Regions from separate parts of the Pseudomonas sp. WC2 genome, predicted to be linked through region 2. Evidence: predicted binding sites of a transcription regulator. Region 2 holds the regulator's gene; each other region holds the start of a gene.
The links. Region 2 encodes FliA, which starts transcription of late flagellar genes. Its sites were predicted from a motif close to CTAAAGTTTNNNNNNNNNNNGCCGNTAA; they were not measured.
Positions count from the first base shown of each region.

Region 1: the regulator FliA is predicted to act here: its motif matches at 4,476-4,503, upstream of flgM (flagellar biosynthesis anti-sigma factor FlgM).
Region 3: the regulator FliA is predicted to act here: its motif matches at 1,930-1,957, upstream of ACQ4OE_RS04065 (methyl-accepting chemotaxis protein).

Region 1 covers NZ_JBOBDR010000033.1:9,812-16,850, reverse strand. Annotated here, with positions in the region: gene ACQ4OE_RS26465 (glutamine synthetase family protein) at 1-1,234, shown strand, start outside; gene ACQ4OE_RS26460 (MFS transporter) at 1,304-2,689, shown strand; gene ACQ4OE_RS26455 (flagellar brake protein) at 2,763-3,509, opposite strand; gene ACQ4OE_RS26450 (flagellar protein FlgN) at 3,598-4,065, opposite strand; gene flgM (flagellar biosynthesis anti-sigma factor FlgM) at 4,114-4,440, opposite strand; gene flgA (flagellar basal body P-ring formation chaperone FlgA) at 4,601-5,362, opposite strand; gene ACQ4OE_RS26435 (chemotaxis protein CheV) at 5,445-6,377, shown strand; gene cheR (protein-glutamate O-methyltransferase CheR) at 6,424-7,039, shown strand, end outside.
Region 2 covers NZ_JBOBDR010000011.1:97,208-104,246, forward strand. Annotated here, with positions in the region: gene flhA (flagellar biosynthesis protein FlhA) at 1-597, shown strand, start outside; gene flhF (flagellar biosynthesis protein FlhF) at 609-1,949, shown strand; gene fleN (flagellar synthesis regulator FleN) at 2,066-2,896, shown strand; gene fliA (RNA polymerase sigma factor FliA) at 2,893-3,633, shown strand; gene ACQ4OE_RS15310 (chemotaxis response regulator CheY) at 3,800-4,171, shown strand; gene ACQ4OE_RS15315 (protein phosphatase CheZ) at 4,190-4,978, shown strand; gene ACQ4OE_RS15320 (chemotaxis protein CheA) at 5,033-7,039, shown strand, end outside.
Region 3 covers NZ_JBOBDR010000003.1:24,627-31,665, reverse strand. Annotated here, with positions in the region: gene ACQ4OE_RS04065 (methyl-accepting chemotaxis protein) at 1-1,860, opposite strand, end outside; gene ACQ4OE_RS04060 (hypothetical protein) at 2,244-2,771, shown strand; gene ACQ4OE_RS04055 (GNAT family N-acetyltransferase) at 2,817-3,755, opposite strand; gene ACQ4OE_RS04050 (AMP-binding protein) at 3,743-5,044, opposite strand; gene ACQ4OE_RS04045 (acyl-CoA reductase) at 5,072-7,039, opposite strand, start outside.

The DNA.
Region 1 (7,039 bases), on a different contig from region 2:
CGAGGGGTTCCTCGAAGGGCGGCGTTTGCAACTGGCGCGTGGTGTGCTGTTGCAGTGCATCATGGGCGGTTACCCTGCGGCGCGGTTTTACGGCAGCGATGACGGCGATCTCGCGCTGATTGCCGAACCGAGCCAAATCCATCGCTTGCCATGGAGCGACGATCCGCGCGCACTGGCCATCTGCGACGCCGATGAACTGACCGGGGAAAGCTCCAACCTGTCGACCCGTGGCCAGCTCAAGAAGGTCATTGCCCGTTACGCCGCGCGCGGTCTAAGCCCGGTGGTGGCGACGGAGCTGGAGTTCTTTGTGTTCGCCCCGAACACCGACCCTACTCAACCGTTCCGTCCGCCGGTGGGCCTTGATGGTCGGCGCGAGGATGGTCAGTCAGCCTTCAGCGTCAGTTCCAACAACGGTCTGCGGCCGTTCTTCAACGAAGTCTACAAATGCATGGCCGCCCTCGGCCTGCCGCGCGACACCTTCATGCACGAAATGGGTGTCAGCCAGTTTGAAATCAATCTGCTGCACGGTGACCCACTGCTGCTGGCCGATCAGACGTTCCTGTTCAAACACCTGCTCAAGGAAGTCGCGCTCAAGCACGGCCTGACCGTGGTGTGCATGGCCAAGCCGTTGGCGCACACGCCGGGCAGTTCGATGCACATTCACCAGAGCATCGTCGACAGCAACACGGGCAAGAACGTGTTCAGCGACGAAAACGGTCAACCGACAGCAATGTTCCGCCACTTCATCGGTGGCCAGCAGGCTGGCATGGCGGAATTCACCGCACTGTTTGCGCCCAACGTGAACTCCTATCAACGCCTGTGCCATCCCTACGCTTCGCCGAATAACGCCTGTTGGTCCCATGACAATCGCGCCGCCGGCTTGCGTATTCCCGCCAGTTCGCCGGTGGCGCGCCGGGTCGAAAACCGTTTGCCCGGCGCCGATGCCAACCCGTATCTGGCGATCGCCGCCAGTCTGGCCGCGGGTTTGCATGGCATCGAGCATGAGCTGGAGCCGGCTGAGGCAATTCAGGGCGAGTTCGAGGTGCCGGACAACCTCTCGCTGCCGTGTACCTTGCACGCCGCGCTTGAACGTCTGAAACGTAGCCAATTGGCGAGGGAACTGTTCGGACAGGAGTTCATCGAAGGCTACATCGCTTCGAAGACCATGGAATTGACCAGCTTCTTTGATGAAATCACTCCCTGGGAACGGCGTGTTCTAGCAGCCCAGGCCTGACGCACCGTCGCCACCGGGCTATCGTTTTGGTAGCCCGGTCTTTACTGCAAGGAGCCGCTCGGAACGCCGATGCGCCAAATCTGGAAATCCTTTCGAGCGCTGTATTTCGCCTCGCTGATGATGTTGATCGGCTCGGGCCTTCTATCGACTTATCTGGCCTTGCGCTTGGCCGCTGACAACGTCGACGGCTTGTGGGTCGGTGCGTTGATGGCGGCCAACTATTTTGGTCTGGTGCTGGGCGGCAAGATCGGCCACCGCTTGATCGCCCGGGTCGGGCATATCCGTGCGTACTCGGCATGTGCGGGGATTGTCGGCGCGGCGGTGCTCGGCCATGGTCTGGTGGACTGGCTGCCGGCGTGGCTGGTGCTGCGGACCATCGTCGGTCTGGGCATGATGTGCCAATACATGGTGATCGAGAGCTGGCTCAATGAGCAGGCGGATGCCAATCAGCGCGGTCTGGTGTTCAGCGGCTACATGATCGCTTCGTATCTCGGGCTTGTGCTGGGTCAGCTGATCCTCGTGATGCACCCGGGTCTGGGTCTGGAACTGCTGATGCTGGTCGCCTTGTGCTTCGCCTTGTGTCTGGTGCCGGTGACGCTGACCCGGCGCATTCACCCGGCACCGTTGCACCCGGCGCCGATGGAGCCACGTTTCTTTATCAAGCGCGTGCCGCAGTCATTGAGTACGGTGCTCGGGGCCGGACTGATCATCGGTTCGTTCTACGGTCTGGCGCCGTTGTATGCCTCGCAACAGGGGCTGTCGACCGAGCAGGTCGGTCTGTTCATGGGTAGCTGCATCTTCGCCGGGCTGTTGGTGCAGTGGCCATTGGGCTGGTTGTCCGACCGTTATGATCGGGCGCTGTTGATTCGTTGCTTTGCCGGGTTCCTGGCGGTGGCGGCATTGCCGTTGGCGGTGCTGCCGCAGGTGCCGCTGGAAGTGCTCTTCGGCGTTGGCTTCCTGTGTTCGCTGGTGCAGTTCTGCCTATATCCATTGGCGGTGGCGTTCTCCAACGACCATGTCGAGGGTGATCGGCGAGTATCGCTGACGGCGATGCTGCTGGTGACGTATGGGGTCGGCGCGAGCATCGGGCCGTTGCTGGCGGGTGTGTTGATGAAGTTGTTTGGCAGCCAGAGTCTGTACGCGTTCTTCAGCTTCTTCGCGTTGGTGCTGGTGTGGCGCATCCGCCCGAAAGCCGTAACCAATCTGCATCAGGTCGACGACGCGCCGCTGCACCACGTGGCGATGCCAGACAGCATGTCCAGTTCGCCGCTGGTGGCTGCCCTTGATCCTCGGGTCGACGAGCAGGTGGTGCAGGAGCAAATGGTGCAGGATCCGGTGCAGTCGCCAGTGAGCCCCGAGCCTGAGCCCGAAACGCCGCCAGAACCTGCGGTCGAAGCCGAACCGGATGCTGATGACGACAAGCCGGCGCCGGATCTCAGTGGCGGCAGACCGTGATCTGACGAAAAAACGCCGCGCATAAAAAAGGGCAGTCCCGTCAAGGACTGCCCTTTTTATTGCTCGCCGCGAATCACATGTCGTCTTTATCGAAACGGCGTGCTTCACGCTGCAATTGATAAACGAAACGTTCAACGTTGCGCGCCGCCTGACCACTGATGTTGTGGAAACGCAGGCCAGCGAAAGTGATGTTGAGTTTTTCTTCGAAGTGCAGGTAGCGCAGTTCGACGGCGGTCGGTTGATTACCGAACAGCGGCGGGGCGATCAAGCGATCGTAGACTTGGCCCAGTTGCAGGCGGTCAGTGATGTCACCTTCGAAACGCAACTTGCAGCCGGTCGCAGAGATGTCCAGCAGTTTGCCGTTGATCGGGGCTTTGAGCTTCTCGCCACCCAGTTCTACGCTGACCAGGTCGGTGAGTTTCAACGCGGCGCGGAACGCATTGCGACGCTGGTGGTAAACCACTTCGGTCGGCAGATCGCCAGTGTAGAAGCGGTCGCCTTCGGATTCTTCAATGTTCAGCGTGCCGTTGCATTCCCAGGCGATACGGACGCCGTCGTGAAACCCTTCAACTCTGAACGGCTCGCCGGCCAGCAGGAAACGTTCGCCATCGCGTGGGATCATTTCGTCGAGAGCGATCGTGGCGCTGTCGCGGTCAACTTTGATCAGATAGCTCTGAAAACGCTGGGTGCGTTCGTGAAACGTGATGATCAGCGGATCGTGGCTGTCTTGCAGCTGGCGCAGGTTGCTGGAGATTTCCAGTGGCGTGGTGAGCACCTTAGGGGGCTGCGGAGCATCATCCGCGCTGAGGGCGTTGGACACGGTTTATCAATCTCCAGACAAAATATGACGACTAGCCAGCATTTTGCCAGCATGTTCCGCGGGTTGATAGAGCTGGCGCATCAACGACTCATGCCTGGCTGAGCGGACGCGGTACGGCGGGTTTGGCAAATGTACCGCTGGCGTTATAAAGCGCTGGCGCTTCACCACCGGTGAGGATCTTCAGCTGATTGGCCGTGGCGGCCTGCTGGATCTGGATCGACTGGCCATTCTTGAGGTTGGCGGCCTGGCATTGAGCGATCAGATCGGTCAATGCGTCGCCTTGTGTCAGCAACTGCTCGCCAATGCTCGATTGGCCGGCCAACTGCGCGAGACCGCTGCGATCAGTCGGCAAGTTGAGGCTGGCGAGGATTTCGCTGCGCTTGCGGCCATGCTGTTCGAGCAGAATGATCAATGCCTGTTTGTGCGCCAGAATTTCTTCCAGCAAGGGCATGTCGCGACCGTGCAACGCGAGGGATTCGGTTTGCAGCAACTCCAGCAATTGTTGAGCTGGAGCAAAGTCGTCGTTGATCAGTTGCAATAAATTAGTATCGTGCATGGCTGGCCTTGGGTTTTAAGCGTCCAAAAGCCTGGCGCCGGCAAAAGCCTAGCGCTGGGCTTCGAAGTTGAGCAGTTTGCTGGCTACACGGTTGCTGTCGACTTTATAGCTGCCATCGGCAATCGCGGCTTTCAACTCGGCCACACGGGCTTTGTCGACAGCAGGCTGATCGCGCAGCTTGTCAGTGACCTTCTGCAACTGTTGAGCCTCATTGCTGAGGTGTACCGATTCCCCGCTTTTTGCGGTACTGGCCTGTTCGGCCGGGGTATTCAGCGGCGCGGAAGTACCGGTTTCAGCGGTCTCCTTGGCGTTGCTGGTACGTGTACTGCCCGTAAGTGACGAGGAGCTGTTCAAACGGCTGAAATCGATGACCATGATAAAAACCTCTGGGAATTTGGACGCTTGCCATGTTTTCGGCCATCCCCTGGAAAACTTTAGGCCCATTTAACAATGAGCTTGCATGCGCCGACGCGTGTCCTGCTGCGGCACAGTTTAGGGAAGCGACGGGGTCCGCGCCAGTTTTCTCATAAGGCTTTTACATCGCGACTTCCACCTGTCCCGGCGCGATGACTTGCGCCTTGATGACGCGCTGGGAATTAAGGTTTTTCACCCGGATCTGTTCTTTCAAACCGCCATTGGCCAGCGCTTCGCCGGGCATGCGCACAGCGAGCGTGCCGCTGCGGGCGGTGATGACCACCTGATCACCTTTGCGCACGACTTCTGCCTGTTCCAGATGGACCAAAGTAATGACCTGATCGGCGACCGTTGGTCGGGTTAATTTCTGTCCGATCGCTTCGTCTACCGAGGTCAGAAAGCCTTGATTGATCGTACTCACGTCGCGCTCACGCAAGGTCACGTCCTGCGGCTCGATAATGCCGGCGCGTTTGAGTGGCCGCGTGGTCGTCACAATCTCGCGAAACAGCCGGACTTGAGCGGGCACGAACACCGTCCAGGGGGAGCCGCCCTCACACCGAACCTTGACGGTTACCCGGCCCAAAGGACGTGCCGGACTCTCCAGCGAGGCTGTCAATTCCTTGTCGCACATAGGCATGCGCATACGCGGATCGAGCTGCTTGACCTCGATTTCGTAGCGGCCTTCCGTTTGACTGGTGGCCAGATAGTCTTCTACGGTGAACTCAAGAAAGCCCTGAGTGACGCCGATAAGCATGTCAGGCAAGGTAACCGCATCAGCATTGGCAGGGCTGCCAGCTAAAAAGCAGCAAATGGCGGACACTGCGCAAAGCCCTCGGCGAAGAGGGGATGTCAGGTGTCGGAAAAATGTCGTTTGAGCGTTCATACGAGTTAAAAAGCAAGCGCCGTGCCGTTTAGCAATGAATGTGCGTCGCAACAACACTTGGCGTTGGTGTAGGAGTCTGGGCATGGCTGGTGTAATGGATTCGGTGAACCAGCGCACGCAACTGGTAGGGCAGAATCGCCTGGAGCTGTTGTTGTTCCGTCTCGACGGTCAGCAGCTCTACGGAATCAACGTGTTCAAGGTACGGGAAGTGTTGCAGTGCCCGTCACTGACGTTGATGCCCAAGTCCAGTCCTGTCGTGTGCGGGGTGGCAAATATTCGAGGGGCAACCATTCCGATCCTTGATCTGGCAATGGCGACCGGCTCGGGGGCGTTGAAGGACAAGAAGAACCCGTTCGTGATCATCACGGAGTACAACACCAAGACCCAGGGTTTCCTGGTCCGCTCGGTGGAGCGCATCGTCAACATGAACTGGGAAGAGATTCATCCACCGCCCAAGGGCACGGGTCGCGATCATTACCTGACCGCTGTGACTCGGGTGGACAATCAGTTAGTCGAAATCATCGACGTCGAGAAAGTGCTGGCGGAAGTTGCGCCGACACCGGAAGCGATTTCGGTGGGCGTGGTCGATGTCGAGACCCAGACCAAGGCGTTGTCGCTGCGGGTACTGACGGTCGATGACTCATCGGTGGCGCGCAAGCAGGTCACGCGTTGCCTGCAGACGGTCGGCGTTGAAGTGGTCGCGCTGAACGACGGCAAGCAGGCGCTGGATTACCTGCGCAAGCTGGTCGACGAGGGCAAGAAGCCGGAAGAAGAGTTCCTGATGATGATCTCCGACATCGAGATGCCGGAGATGGACGGGTACACCCTGACGGCCGAGATCCGCGCTGACCCGCGCATGCAAAAGCTTCATATCATCCTGCATACTTCGTTGTCCGGGGTATTCAATCAGGCGATGGTCAAGAAAGTCGGTGCCGATGACTTCCTGGCCAAATTCCGTCCTGATGACCTGGCATCCCGGGTAGTCGACCGGATCAAAGCAGCAGATATCAGCTAGGGGCGCTTTGTCCCTGGCGGTCAACACGATTTAAGAGGCGGCATCATTGTCTACGGGTAATTTGGATTTCGAACAGTTCCGGGTCTTCCTGGAAAAAGCCTGTGGCATTTTGCTCGGTGAAAACAAGCAGTACCTGGTCTCGAGCCGTCTCAACAAACTGATGGAGCAGCAAGGCATCAAGTCCCTGGGTGAGCTGGTTCAGCGCATCCAGACCCAGCCGCGCAGCGGTTTGCGCGAGCAGGTGGTCGATGCCATGACGACCAACGAAACCCTGTGGTTTCGTGACACCTATCCGTTTGAAGTCTTGAAGAACAAGGTGCTGCCCGAAGCGATCAAGGCCAGCCCCAACCAGCGTCTGCGGATCTGGTCGGCAGCTTGCTCGTCGGGCCAGGAACCGTACTCGCTGTCGATGTCGATCGACGAGTTCGAGCGCAGCAACCTTGGCCAGTTGAAGATGGGCGTGCAGATCGTTGCCACTGACCTGTCCGGCCTGATGCTGACCAACTGCAAGACCGGCGAGTACGACAGCCTGGCGATCGGTCGCGGTTTGTCGCCGGAACGTCTGCAGCGTTACTTCGACCCGAAAGGGCCAGGTCGCTGGGTGATCAAGGCGCCGATCAAGAACCGCGTGGAGTTCCGCTCGTTCAACCTGCTCGACAGCT
Region 2 (7,039 bases):
CTTATCGGCCACGAGGAAGTGCAACAACTCATGCAATTGCTGGCCAAAAGCTCGCCGAAACTGGCAGAAGAGCTGGTGCCGGGCGTGGTCACGTTGTCGCAGTTGCTCAAAGTGCTGCAAGCGTTGCTCGCCGAACATGTGCCGGTGCGCGACATCCGCAGCATCGCCGAAGCCATCGCCAACAACGCCGCGAAGAGTCAAGATACCGCCGCGCTGGTGGCGGCAGTGCGCGTCGGCGTATCCCGCGCCATCGTCCAAAGCATTGTAGGCACTGAGTCCGAGCTGCCTGTGATCACCTTGGAACCAAGGTTGGAACAAATATTGCTCAATAGTCTGCAGAAGGCAGGACAAGGCTCGGAAGAGGGCGTTCTGCTGGAGCCAAGCATGGCCGAGAAGCTGCAGCGTTCGCTCATCGAAGCGGCGCAGCGTCAGGAAATGCAAGGTCAGCCGGTGATCCTTTTGGTCGCCGGCCCGATCCGCGCGATGCTCTCGCGTTTTGGCCGCCTCGCAGTCCCTGGATTGCATGTGCTGGCCTACCAGGAAATACCGGACAACAAGCAAGTGACCATCGTTGCGACAGTAGGGCCCAACGGCTGAGGTAGTGGTTTATGCAAGTTAAGCGTTTCTTTGCCGCCGATATGCGTCAGGCCATGAAGCTGGTTCGTGATGAGCTGGGCGCTGATGCCGCCATCATTGGCAACCGCCGCATTGCCGGCGGTGTCGAGTTGACGGCGGCACTGGATTACAAATTGTCGGCGCTGGCGCCACGGGTTCCGAACATGGAACTTGAGGACGAGCTGCGCAAGACTCAGTCGCGCATCGTCACCGCCCAGGCCGAGTTGAGCCTGCGTGGCGAAGCCGATGGCAACAGCAATCGTCAGATCTTTGCCGGGCTGCCGTTGACCGCTGGCCTGCCGCTGACCGCCGCTGAACCGCTGACCGAGCCGACTTACGCCGCGCCGGCGCGTCCGGCCCCGGCGCCTGCGCAGTCCTCCGGCGGCGTTGATCCGCGTGCACTGGACTCGATGCGTTTTGAATTGAACAGCCTGCGCGAGCTGATGGAAGTGCAGCTCGGCACCTTGGCCTGGAATCAGTTGCAAGGCAGTCGTCCGGCTCAGGCCAACCTGTATCGCCGTCTGCAGCGCATCGGTCTGTCCGGCCCGTTGTCGCGCGATCTGCTGTCGATGATCAGCGATATCGAAGAGCCGCGTCAGGCCTGGCGCATGCTGCTCGCGCATCTGGCGCGGATGATTGCCGTACCGGAAGTCGAGCCGCTGGAAGAGGGCGGTGTGATCGCCATGGTCGGCCCTGCCGGCATGGGCAAGACCACCACACTGGCCAAGCTGGCCGCACGTTATGTGCTCAAGTACGGCGCGCAGAATGTCGCGCTGGTGAGCATGGACAGTTTTCGCATCGGCGCTCAGGAACAACTGAAGACCCTCGGTCGCATCCTCAATGTGCCGGTGACTCACGTCGATCCTGGTCAATCGCTGGTGCAGGCACTGGATCCATTGCTGCGCAAACGCGTGGTTTTGATCGATACTGCCGGCCTGCAAGCCAGCGATCCGGCCCTGCGCATGCAGCTCGAAAGCCTGGCCGGGCGTGGCATCCGTTCAAAAAATTATCTGGTCTTGGCAACCACCAGCCAGAAACAGGTTCTAACCGCCGCTTATCACAGTTACAAGCGTTGCGGGCTAGCCGGCTGCATCCTGACTAAACTGGATGAAACGGCCAGCCTTGGCGAAGTGTTAAGCCTGGCGATCAGTCATGAATTGCCGGTCGCGTACCTGACCGATGGCCCACGGATTCCGGATGATTTGCATCTGCCGCGTCGTCATCAACTGGTCAGCCGCGCCGTCAGCGTGCAAATGCAGGAAGAACCCAGCGAAGAAGCCATGGCTGACATGTTCGCTGATATCTACCACAGCCCGACCAAGCAGGTAGGCTGAGGTATTCATGAACAGTTTTTGTACCTACATCGATGGTCTGCCATGCATTGTTCCGGTTGTGAACGCGCAGCCAGTAATGTGGCCTCCGTCTATGCAAGACAAGGTAAAGAAATAACATGGGCAGCATGCATCCCGTACAGGTGATCGCGGTGACCGGCGGCAAAGGTGGCGTCGGCAAGACTAACGTGTCAGTGAACTTGTCTCTGGCTCTGGCAGAGCTTGGCCGTCGGGTCATGCTGCTGGACGCCGATCTGGGACTGGCGAACGTCGACGTATTGTTGGGTCTGACCCCGAAACGCACTTTGGCCGACGTCATCGAAGGCCGTTGCGAATTGCGCGACGTGCTGTTGCAAGGCCCCGGTGGCATTCGCATCGTGCCGGCCGCGTCCGGCACTCAGAGCATGGTCCACCTGAGCCCGGCCCAACACGCCGGTCTGATTCAGGCGTTCAGCGACATCGGCGACAATCTCGACGTACTGGTGATTGACACCGCTGCGGGTATTGGTGACTCGGTAGTCAGTTTCGTACGCGCAGCCCAGGAAGTGTTGCTGGTGGTCTGCGATGAGCCGACCTCGATCACTGACGCTTACGCGCTGATCAAACTGCTCAACCGCGATTACGGCATGAACCGCTTCCGCGTTCTCGCCAACATGGCGCAGAGCCCGCAGGAAGGGCGCAACCTGTTCGCCAAGTTGACCAAGGTCACGGACCGCTTCCTCGACGTCGCCCTACAATATGTCGGCGCCGTGCCTTACGACGAAAGCGTGCGTAAAGCGGTGCAGAAGCAGCGTGCCGTCTACGAAGCCTTCCCGCGCTCCAAGTGCGCGCTGGCATTCAAGGCCATTGCACAGAAGGTCGACACCTGGCCGCTGCCCGCCAACCCGCGCGGCCATCTCGAGTTTTTCGTCGAGCGTCTCGTGCAGCAAACGGCAGGGCCCGTGCTATGACCGCTAGCGGTATGAATTACTACAAAAAGTCGGCACGTGACGCTCAGTACGAGCTGATCGAGCGTTACGCGCCGCTGGTCAAACGCATTGCCTATCACTTGCTGGCGCGATTGCCGGCGAGTGTGCAGGTTGAAGATTTGATCCAGGCCGGGATGATCGGCCTGCTCGAAGTCTCGACCAAATATGACGCCAGCAAAGGCGCCAGTTTCGAAACGTACGCGGGCATTCGAATCCGCGGCGCGATGCTCGACGAAGTGCGCAAAGGGGACTGGGCGCCACGCTCGGTTCACCGCAATACCCGTATGGTCAGTGACGCAATTCGCTCAATTGAAGCTAAAACCGGCCGTGACGCTAAAGATCACGAGGTTGCAGCCGAACTCCAATTGAGTCTCGACGATTACTACGGGATTTTGAATGACACCTTGGGCAGCCGCCTCTTCAGTTTCGACGACCTGCTGCAGGACGGCGAACACGAAGGGCTGCACGAGGATGGCGCGAGTGCTCATCTTGAGCCGTCACGCGATCTGGAAGATGAACGCTTCCAGGCGGCGCTGGCGGACGCGATTGCCAATTTGCCGGAGCGTGAGCGACTGGTGTTGGCGCTGTACTACGACGAAGAGCTGAACCTCAAGGAAATCGGTGAAGTCCTTGGCGTCAGTGAATCGCGGGTCAGCCAGTTACACAGCCAGTGCGCGGCCCGTTTGCGGGGGCGTTTGGGGGAGTGGCGAGCGCGCTGAAGGCAGTGTGGGGACACTGCGAACGAGGCTGGTGCGGTGATGAACGGCACCGGTCTTGCTCTGTTGTGCTCCAGACAGTCTTCGAGTGCTGCGCCGATTGATTGAAGTGGCGCGTCCAGGTGCTGGGCGCGTTTAAGACTGCTTGGAGGTCGAATTGAACAAAGACATGAAAATCCTCATCGTTGATGACTTCTCAACGATGCGGCGGATCATCAAGAACCTGCTGCGTGATCTTGGGTTCACCAACACCGTCGAGGCTGACGATGGCACCACTGCCATTCCAGTGCTCAACAGCGGAAGCATCGACTTTCTGGTAACGGACTGGAACATGCCGGGCATGACCGGTATCGACCTGCTGCGTCACGTGCGTGCCGATGAAAAGCTCAAGCACCTGCCGGTACTGATGGTGACTGCAGAAGCCAAGCGCGAGCAGATCATCGAAGCCGCTCAGGCCGGTGTAAACGGCTACGTCGTCAAACCTTTCACGGCTCAGGCGCTGAAAGACAAAATCGAGAAGATTTTCGAACGCATCGGCTGATGAACGCGCGGGGGAGCTATGGAGCATAAAGAATCTTCACAGGGCGATTTCGAGTCGACCCTGAAAAAACACGCGGTCGAACTGGTCGAGAGCCTTGAAAAAGGCAGGTTCGGCGACGCTGTGCAACTGATCCATGAGCTCAATCAGACCCGTGACCGCGGCCTGTATCAGGAAGTGGGCAAGCTCACACGCGAACTGCACAGTGCGATCGTCAATTTCCAGATCGATCCGCACATGCCGCAGGCCGAGGAAGTGTCGCAAATCACCGACGCCACCGAACGCTTGGGCTATGTGGTCAAGCTGACGGAAGCCGCGGCCAACCGCACCATGGATCTGGTGGAAAGCGCCACGCCGGTGGTCAATGGTCTGGCTGAAGAAGCCCAGGCCTTGAGTACCGATTGGGGGCGTTTCATGCGTCGTGAAGTCGGGGCTGAAGAGTTCCGCGAACTGGCGCGCCGGGTCGACGGTTTTCTGTCACGCAGCAGCACGGGCAACCGTGAAGTGTCGAGCCACCTCAACGACATCCTGCTGGCTCAGGATTACCAGGACCTCACCGGTCAGGTGATCAAGCGTGTGACCCAACTGGTCACCGAAGTCGAAAGCAATTTGCTCAAACTCGTGCTCATGGCCAGTCAGGTCGACCGCTTTGCGGGCATCGAACATGACCGCGCCGCGATGCTTGCAGAAAAAGATCCACAAAAACATCTCTCGCAGGGTGAAGGTCCGCAGATTCATGCCGATAAACGAGAAGACGTTGTGTCCGGTCAGGACGATGTGGACGATTTGTTATCCAGCCTTGGATTCTAGAGTTTTGGAATTGTAGGTTTTTTGGGTTTTTAGACCTGTAGGAGCACCCCATTAATGAGCTTCGGCGCCGATGAAGAGATCCTTCAGGATTTCCTGGTTGAGGCCGGCGAGATTCTTGAGCAACTGTCCGAACAACTGGTCGAGCTGGAAAGCCGTCCGGATGACGCAGATTTGCTCAACGCAATTTTTCGCGGTTTCCACACTGTAAAAGGGGGCGCCGGCTTCCTTCAGCTCAATGAGCTGGTGGAGTGCTGTCACATCGCCGAAAACGTGTTCGACATCCTCCGTAAGGGTGAGCGTCGCGTTGATGCAGAACTGATGGACGTGGTGCTTGAAGCACTGGACGCGGTGAACAGCATGTTCAGCGAAGTCCGTGAACGCGCACCGATCACCGCCGCTACGCCGGAACTGCTGGCCGCTCTGGCGCGCCTGGCCGAACCGCAATCGGCGGATGAAGCCCCGGCTTCGCCAGTGGCGGAGATGATCGAAGAACTGGTCGTCGAAGGCGACGCGTCGGGCGACATCACCGATAACGAATTTGAACAGCTGCTGGACTCGCTGAACGCCGTCAAGGCTGAAGCCGAAGCCCCGGCCGCTGCTGCACCTGCGCAAACGGCCGCTGAAGCCGCGAGCGATGAAATCACCGATGCCGAGTTCGAGTCGCTGCTCGATCAACTGCACGGCAAAGGCCAGTTCGCGGTGGACGCGGTTGCGCCAGTTGCGGCAGCTCCTGCGGCACCGGCCAAGGGCGACAGCACCGACATCACCGACGACGAATTCGAAGCCCTGCTCGATCAGTTGCATGGCAAGGGCAACTTTGCCGTCGATGCGCTGGAGTCAGCGATTGCCTCGGCACCAGCGCCTGCTGCTCCCGTGGCCGCCGCGGCCGGCAGCGATCTGATCAGCGATCACGAATTCGAATCGCTGCTCGACGAATTGCACGGCAAAGGCAAGTTCAGCGAAGTCGGCACCGCGACGGCGGGCACTGCTTCGACAGTTGCCACGCCAGCCGCCAAGGCGCCGGCTGCCGTCGCCGCGCCGAAGCCTGCTGCCAAGCCTGAACCGAAAGCCGAAGCGCCAAAACCGGCTGCCGCTGCTGCACCGGCTCCGGCCCGTGCTGCCGCTGCACCGCCACCGGAAAAACCGGCGAGCGAAGCCGAGACCACCGTGCGCGTCGATACCGCACGTCTCGACGAAATCATGAACATGGTCGGCGAGTTGGTGCTGGTGCGTAACCGTCTGGTGCGCCTGGGCCTCAACAGCGGCGACGAAGCCATGTCCAAGGCCGTGTCGAACCTCGACGTGGTCACGGCTGACTTGCAGACCGCGGTGATGAAGACCCGGATGCAGCCGATCAAGAAGGTCTTCGGGCGCTTCCCGCGTCTGGTTCGCGACCTCGCGCGTCAGCTGAAGAAAGAGATCAACCTGGAACTGGTGGGTGAAGAAACCGACCTCGACAAAAACCTTGTCGAGGCCTTGGCCGACCCGCTGGTCCACTTGGTGCGCAACGCCGTCGACCACGGCATCGAGTCGCCGGAAGAACGCGAAGCGTCGGGCAAGGCCCGTGGCGGTCGCGTGGTGCTCGCGGCCGAACAGGAAGGCGACCACATCCTGCTGTCGATCTCCGATGACGGCAAAGGCATGGACCCGAACGTCCTGCGTTCGATCGCGGTAAAACGCGGTGTGATGGACAAGGACGCGGCCGATCGCCTCAGCGATACCGAGTGCTACAACCTGATTTTCGCCCCGGGTTTCTCGACCAAGACCGAGATCTCCGACGTGTCTGGCCGCGGTGTCGGCATGGACGTGGTGAAGACCAAGATTTCCCAGCTCAACGGTTCGATCAACATCTACTCGACCAAGGGCCAAGGCTCGAAGATTGTCATCAAGGTGCCGCTGACGCTGGCGATCATGCCGACGTTGATGGTCATGCTGGGCAATCAGGCGTTCGCGTTCCCGCTGGTCAACGTCAACGAAATCTTCCACCTCGACCTGTCGACCACAAATGTCGTCGACGGTCAGGAAGTGGTGATCGTGCGGGACAAGGCGCTGCCATTGTTC
Region 3 (7,039 bases), on a different contig from region 2:
GCGGTTGATCTCTTCGGTCACGGCACTTTGCTGCTCGGCGGCCGTAGCGATTTGCGTGCTGAGGCTGTTGATGTGGCTAACCGAGCCGGCCATCTCGTCCAGGCCGGTGTTAACCCGCGCAGTGGCGTCGGCCGCCGATTGGCAGCTCGCCTGGGTGTTTTCCATGGCGCTGACCGAAGAACTCACGCCCTGAGTCAGGCGGGTCAACATTTCGTTGATTTCCGACGTGCTGGCCTGAGTGCGGGCGGCGAGCGCGCGAACTTCGTCTGCCACAACGGCAAAACCTCGACCTTGTTCACCGGCGCGGGCGGCTTCGATGGCCGCGTTGAGGGCAAGCAGGTTGGTCTGCCCGGCAATCGCACCGATGACGCCGAGAATCTCGGTGATCCGCTGCGCGTCCTGTTGCATGTTTTCCACTTTATGAGTGGCGCTGGCGACTTCATCGATCAACGCGACCACGCTGTTGGTGGCTTCACCCACCACCACGCGCGAGCGGTCGGCGTTTTCGTTGGCGCGCTGGGTGAAGGCCGCCGTTTCAGCGGCGTTCTGCGCCACGCTTTCGGCGGTCGAGCTCATTTCAGTGATTGCGGTGACGGTCTGATCGGTTTCCGAGGCATGGCGCAGCAGAATCTGGCTGGTGTGCGCCGAGGTACGTTGCAGGTTGTCGAGGCTCGACGCCATGGCGCCGGTGGCTTGGGTGACTTCGCCGATCATGTTTTGCAGGTAGGCGATGAACGTGTTGACCGAGTGGCCGATGGCGCCCAGTTCGTCTTCGGCACGAATGGTGATGCGCCGGGTCAGGTCGGCGTCGCCGCTGGACAGCAAGTCGATATTGGCTTTCAACGCTTTCATCCGCTGCACCAACTGACGGATCGCGTAGACCTGCAACAACACCAGCAGAATCACCAGCGGAATCTGCAACAGGCTTAGGCTGCTCAGCACATCGTCACGTTGGGCGGTGAGCATTTTGGTCGGCAGGGCGGTGGCGAGAAACCACGGCGTGCCCTCGATCGGGCGCATGAAGAAGGTGCTGGCTTCGCCGTTATTGTCGAATTCGACTCGCTGCGCCTGATCGCGGTTTTGCAGGCCGCTTTTCACCTGGCTGGCAAACGTCGAACTGCCGGCCAGATCACTGATGTTTTTCAACACGATCGGCCCGCTGATGCGCGAACTGTTGCTGATGATCTTGCCATCGGCCTCGACGATCAGCATTTCGGCGTTGAGGTCTTTTTCCTTGCGCGCGACCAGATCATTGAAGAAGCCGAGGGTCACGTCGATGGTCGACACGCCCCACGCCGAGCCGTTTTTCTGGATCGCCATGGCGCAGTTGGTGCGCGGTTCGGCGCTGGCGTCGTCTTTATAGGCTGCAGCCCAGGCGCACTGACCGCGCGGTGTGGCCATGCCGCCCTTGTACCAGCTCTGGTCGTAGTAATTGGGTGCGGCGTCACTGTTCCAGAACGTGTTCACGGCCAGTTTGCCGGAGGCATCGCGGTGCCAGAACGTGCTGAATTTGTTGCGTCCGGCCTCACGCTGGCCCGGCAGCGGCCAGATACCGCCGCCGAACACCTTGAGCTCGCCGTACTGATCGACCAGCCCCGGCAGCACGGTGTCGATGGCTGCGCTGTCCAGCAACGGGATGGTCTGGGTGATGCTGCGTTGCTGGGACTGAACCTTGTTCAGTTCGCCCTGGATCTGCTCGGCGACTTCGGCGATGCGGTTGAGCACGACCTGCTCTTCGGTCTGCCGCAGTTTGGGCGCAACCAACTGGCTGATACCGACGACGGTCAGGACCGACAGGAGCAGGATGAACAGAACCAGAAACAATGTGTAGCGAGCCTGAATGGTGCGGAATGCGGGCATGGAAACCGGTCCTTGAGCAGCGTTTCTTATAAGGGGGGGGCAGGGCAGAACAGTGCGGGTATCACCAGCTTATCGTCGGGTTAAAGAGAAGCTTTAGGTACATACGTCCTAAAAAGGCACGGGCCGACGACAGGCATGTACCGAGGTCGATACATTCAAACTAACCAGCTCGTTCGTTAGAGTGATTGGCCTAACCGGAAGGGTTATGCGAAAGGGCTCTGGCCCAATGGTTGTGGGGAAATGGGGATTTGTATCGTAAATGTACATAATTTGTAAAAAAGCGCAGAAACAGGTTGGAGCCATCAGTTTGCCAACCGATACTCGCGCCCATTCAAGTCGCTCAACAAGGATCTTTTCATGGTCATCTCTCAAGGAGTTTTTTCATGACAATCGGCTATACCGGTGCGTGGGAGAGCAAGGCCGGCGTTCTGGTGCGCAATGCCGGTGCGAAAAAAGAGGTCGGACACAGCGTCAAAGTGCAGCAGATGCTGACCAAGGTCGGTAATGATCCGAATGCAATTAACACCGCGGAAATGGACAAACAGGGCCTGCGCAAGCAAATCAAAGGCTTCAACCCCGCCGATGTATCTGTGAAGCAGTTGGGCAAACTGAGCGTGTTCCTTCGGGAGCGAGGGCTGATTTCCGAGGTCACTTCCTTCACGCTGCTCAATGCCGGGGAGAAATTCGACCGTTTTGGCGTGCAGAAAGACCCCGAAGCCCGCTTCAATGCTCTGGAATATTTCGCGACCCAGCTCGATGCCATTCAGACCAATGGGCTCAATGGCAATGCTTACGGGAAGAATCTGATTCCGGAATTCAAAAAGGCCATTTATGTCCTGCAGAACCTGAAAACCTACGGTGAAGGTAATGCGGCGTTGCCGACGGACAAGGGCGTCAAAGCCAAGGCCTGATGCCACTGAGCGGCCCGTTCCATGTTGGAACGGGCCGCTCTGCATTCACGCGCACGGTGTTGCTGTTTCGGTGAGCCGCGCGGCCTGCTGCTGAGCCCGGTCATGCAGCTGCTGCATATGCGGGCAATGCAACGTCATAACGCGCTGCCGATAGCCTCGGTGAAACAGCGCCAGCCAACCTTCCCCTGCTTCATCCGGGGCAATACCGGTGAACACGAAGCCGATTGTCGACAGACTCTGCAGGGCATCGGCAAAGCCATGGGCAAGCCTGAGCCTGATCGAAACCGTCCATTGCCTGGGTAACCGTTGCAGTTGCTTGAGCAAGCGGTTGTCGAGATTCTTCAAATACACATCATGGCGTCCCATGTGCTCCTCAAGGGTGAGTGATGGGCCGGTCCAGCGAGTGTCCTTGTCCTGTGTCCCGAACACCCTGCCTAAATGCTCCATGAAACACTTGCAGCTCTCGGGCCATTGCAATGCCGGCAGCGGCCGTCGATAGCTGTCGATTACGGTGTAGCCGATGACGATCGATTCAGGCAGCGGTTCGCCGAAAGGCGAAGGGACATAGTCCAGCAGCAGACCGGTGCTGACGAACCCCAGTCGGTCGGCCATGCGCTGGGTGTACGGGTGTTGGGTCACTTGCTTGATCGTCACGCCCCGACAGCTCAATGCCTGCGCATGTATCAGCAATTGCCGCCCTAATTGCGTGGCAATGTTCTGTCCGCGGGTGGCTGGATGAACCACGCTCAATGCCAGTTCGGCGATGTGCGCCCCTTCGTTTCTGAACAATGTCGCATGGCCGAGCATGGCGCTGCCTGTCACGGCGACCAGGGAATGCCAACGCCCGTCGCAATGGTTCTGGTTGATCATCAGCGGCAGATACACATGGGGTTGAACGTAATGATCACCATAAATGGCGCGGAACAGGCGACTGACCGCCGTCGCGTCGCCAGGGCGATAACTTCGCAGTGTCACGTCGTCCATGGGCGTTGCTCCGGACCGGGCGCTTCATAACGGCGTAAATCGCGTAGGCGCTGGCGTTTGCCGGAGCGTGGGTGACGGCTGAGGTCTTCTGCGCGGCAGCCCTCCACGAGCAGCTCAAGTCGACGGTCTGCGCGGAGTTGCGCGATCAGTGGGTAGTGCTGAACCAACGCCGCGTGCACAGCAGCGCTGATTGCACGGGTGTCGGCGTTCGTGGCCTCGCTCAGCCATTTGAGAGTCAGCACGTCGCGGGTGTCAGCCTGGCCGATAAGCAGTTGCCAGTCATCGCCACCCGTGATTCGTCGGACGATCGCGTCGATGTCGTCGGTCATCAGGGTCAGGCTGCCGACCCGCACGCGTGAGCTATTCGCGCTGCGGCCCTGCAAGGCAAATTTGCGCATGGGTACCCCGGCAGGCTCTCGCCAGCAGGCGAGATCTCCAACCGGATAGCGAATCAGCGGCATCAGGCGCCGCGTCAGGTTAGTGACCACTAAACGTCCGGTCACGCCGCAAGCATCGATCACTTCGCCGGTCTGCTCATCGAGGATCTCCAGCACGCTGTGACGTTCGAGCATGCGGTGTTCGCCCAAGGCACAGTCGCGTGCCGTGGCGCCAATAAAACCGGCGTCGACGCTGGCGTAGCCGATGGACGCGAATCGGGCGTTAGGGAAGACCCGGCGCAACAGCGGCAATTGCGTCGCGAAAAGACTTTCTCCGCCGTAGAGCAATGTATCGACACAGTCGAGGATCCGCGAATGGCTATGCAGCCAATCGGCAAAACTCAGTAAATGCGCGGGTACACCCGCCAGCACGTTGATCCGCTGCTGCACGATCGATTCGGCAAGGACTGATGACTCGACATGGCCGGTAAACGGGTACTCGGTCACGCCGGCCGTTTCATGTGCCAACGCGTCGTGGATGAAAATGAAGCTGGCGTACAGGTCGCCGACAAAAAACAGATTGGCGACGCGATCACCCGGCTCGAGTTGCGACGTCAGCTGATTGCCAAAGTCTTTCGCCAGTGTTTGCCATTCCTGGCGGGTGAACACGGACAGCTTGCCGGTGCTGGTGGTGCCGCCGGTTTTGAAAACCAGCGCACTGTCGATCGCCGCCGTCAGCACGGGCCATTGTTCGAGGTTCTGGCTGGTTTGCCAGTATTGCTGCGGATCCACCACAGGCAGTTCGCTGAGTGTGGCAACACCGTACGCAACGTGCTGCAAGTGCGTGGCGTAATACCGGGAATGCTGCCGTACGAAGTGGATCAGATGGTTGAGGGCATGGGATGTGTTCAAAGGTTCTCTCCTGAGAGGCGGGCACGCTCAACGACGCGCGTCGATCAGTTCCGGGATCTTTCCGCTGTGTTTGTTTTTGCTGAATTGCATTGGGTTGCAGCGTTCAACTTCCAGGCAAATCAATCCGTTGCGCAGCAATGTTGCCAACGTCGTGTAGGATTGGAGCCGAGCGTGGGTGTCAGATGGTTCCCTGTCGCAGCGCAACCGCAGGCGTTCCAGACCATCGGGCGCGTGATCGAGGAGCAACTGGAACGGCGCTTCCAGGTGACCGGCCAATTGGCTCAGACAGATGAAATCGGTGCCGATGCGCAGCAGTCGACCGTGCCGCTGCAATAGCTCGAAACGCGGCGAGGTCAGCCCGCAAGCGCAGAGGCCGGTGAGCCAGCGACCGGTGTCGCCGACGGCATAACGTTGCACGCGGTGGCTTTCCCGAGATCTGCAGGTAAACAACAGCCGCCCGATCTCATCGCCGGACACCGCGACGTCTTCATCCAGCGCGACAATCTCCAGTTGTTGAATATCGCTCATCAGGTGAAACACGCCGTCCTCGGTGACTGTGCACGCGTGCCCGAGTGGCCCCGCATCGACACTGCCGTACACCGCCGAACGCAGCGTGCGCACACCACAACGCTGGAGCAAGTCGCGACATGGAGCGCTGATGTGCTCACCGCCAAGAAAGACCTTGTCGATGCCGCCGTAGTCGCGCAGACGTTGCTCTTCGTTGAGGAACAATCGGTGCACCGTGCTCGGCATGCCGATCAGAACGTTGACGCGCTGTTCGACGATCAGCTGGGCGATCTCGCTGTAATCGTCGTCGGCGGGTGCGCCCATGGGCAGTTGAGTGACGCCGGACAGTTCCAGCACTTTGGCAAAACTGTAGAAGCCGCCGTAGAGCCCGCCGCAAAAAAACAGATTCATGACTCTGTCGCGCGTGGCGTCCAGACCGGCGGCGAACAGCCCGTCGGCCGTTGCGCGCATCTGTCGCTGAAAGTCGCGATAGCTGTAGCCGGACAGGGCGGGCGTGCCACTGCTGCCTCCGGAGCGGAAGAACAATTGCGCCGCAGGCGAAGGCGCGTGCTTGGTGAACGCGTCCTTGTCCATGATCGGCAACCCCGCCGAAGGCAGCGCAGCGGCTGGCCGGTCGAGCGTTGCATGGTTGCGCAAGTGTTTCGCTGACACGCTGACCGAGACGCGGCGACTCAAACGTTGCAGCGCGTAAACACCGTCATGAGGTTCTCCGTCGTAACCCTCGTGAACCGCCTCAACCGGTGCGATGCGCGTCACGCCCGCCGCAATCAGTGTTCGCGACAATTCGCCAATCTCCGACGGCAGGCAGGCCAGCGCACAACTTTGCAGCACATTGCGCCACGGCAGCAGCGTTTGGGTGATCAGCGCCCGAGGCAACGGTTTGAGCAGCAGTGTGCGAAACAACGGCGAGGGTGTCAGCTGTCGATCATGGGTCCAGACCACTCGCCAGCCGGGCGCACTCCAGACTTCACCGGTCAGGCCGGAAAAGCTTTTGCCGAGCCGTGCCATGGCCAAGTGCGTGGTGATTTCCGATGCTTCCTGAACAGTCGGCAGCAGCGCTGGCCATCGCCCGGCGCGCCGTTCGAAGGCTTTCGCGAGGGAAGCACCGATTGAGCTGAGCACCTGCGGATCGTCGTTGTCGACCAGCAACCATTGCGGGCTGGAACAGGCTTGCTGATCAAGACGACACACTTCATCAGCTACGGCGTCGAACGCGTCATCGCTGGCGGCGTCTGTTGTCAGATAAACGAAGCTGATGCGGTGCCCCCAGTCGATCCAGCGGCACCCTGGCGGAAGCTGCGCGCGGATGGCTTGCAACGCCGTTTCCCCACCCCATGCCGAGACGCCATCGGCCAACTTGCAGAGGCGGCCGATGTCTGCGGTCGCAGCCGGCAGCACGGCGAGGTAATGACGCAGTTGACCGCTCGGATCGCATTGCAGCAAGCCGCTGAGCAACTGTGCCGTCAG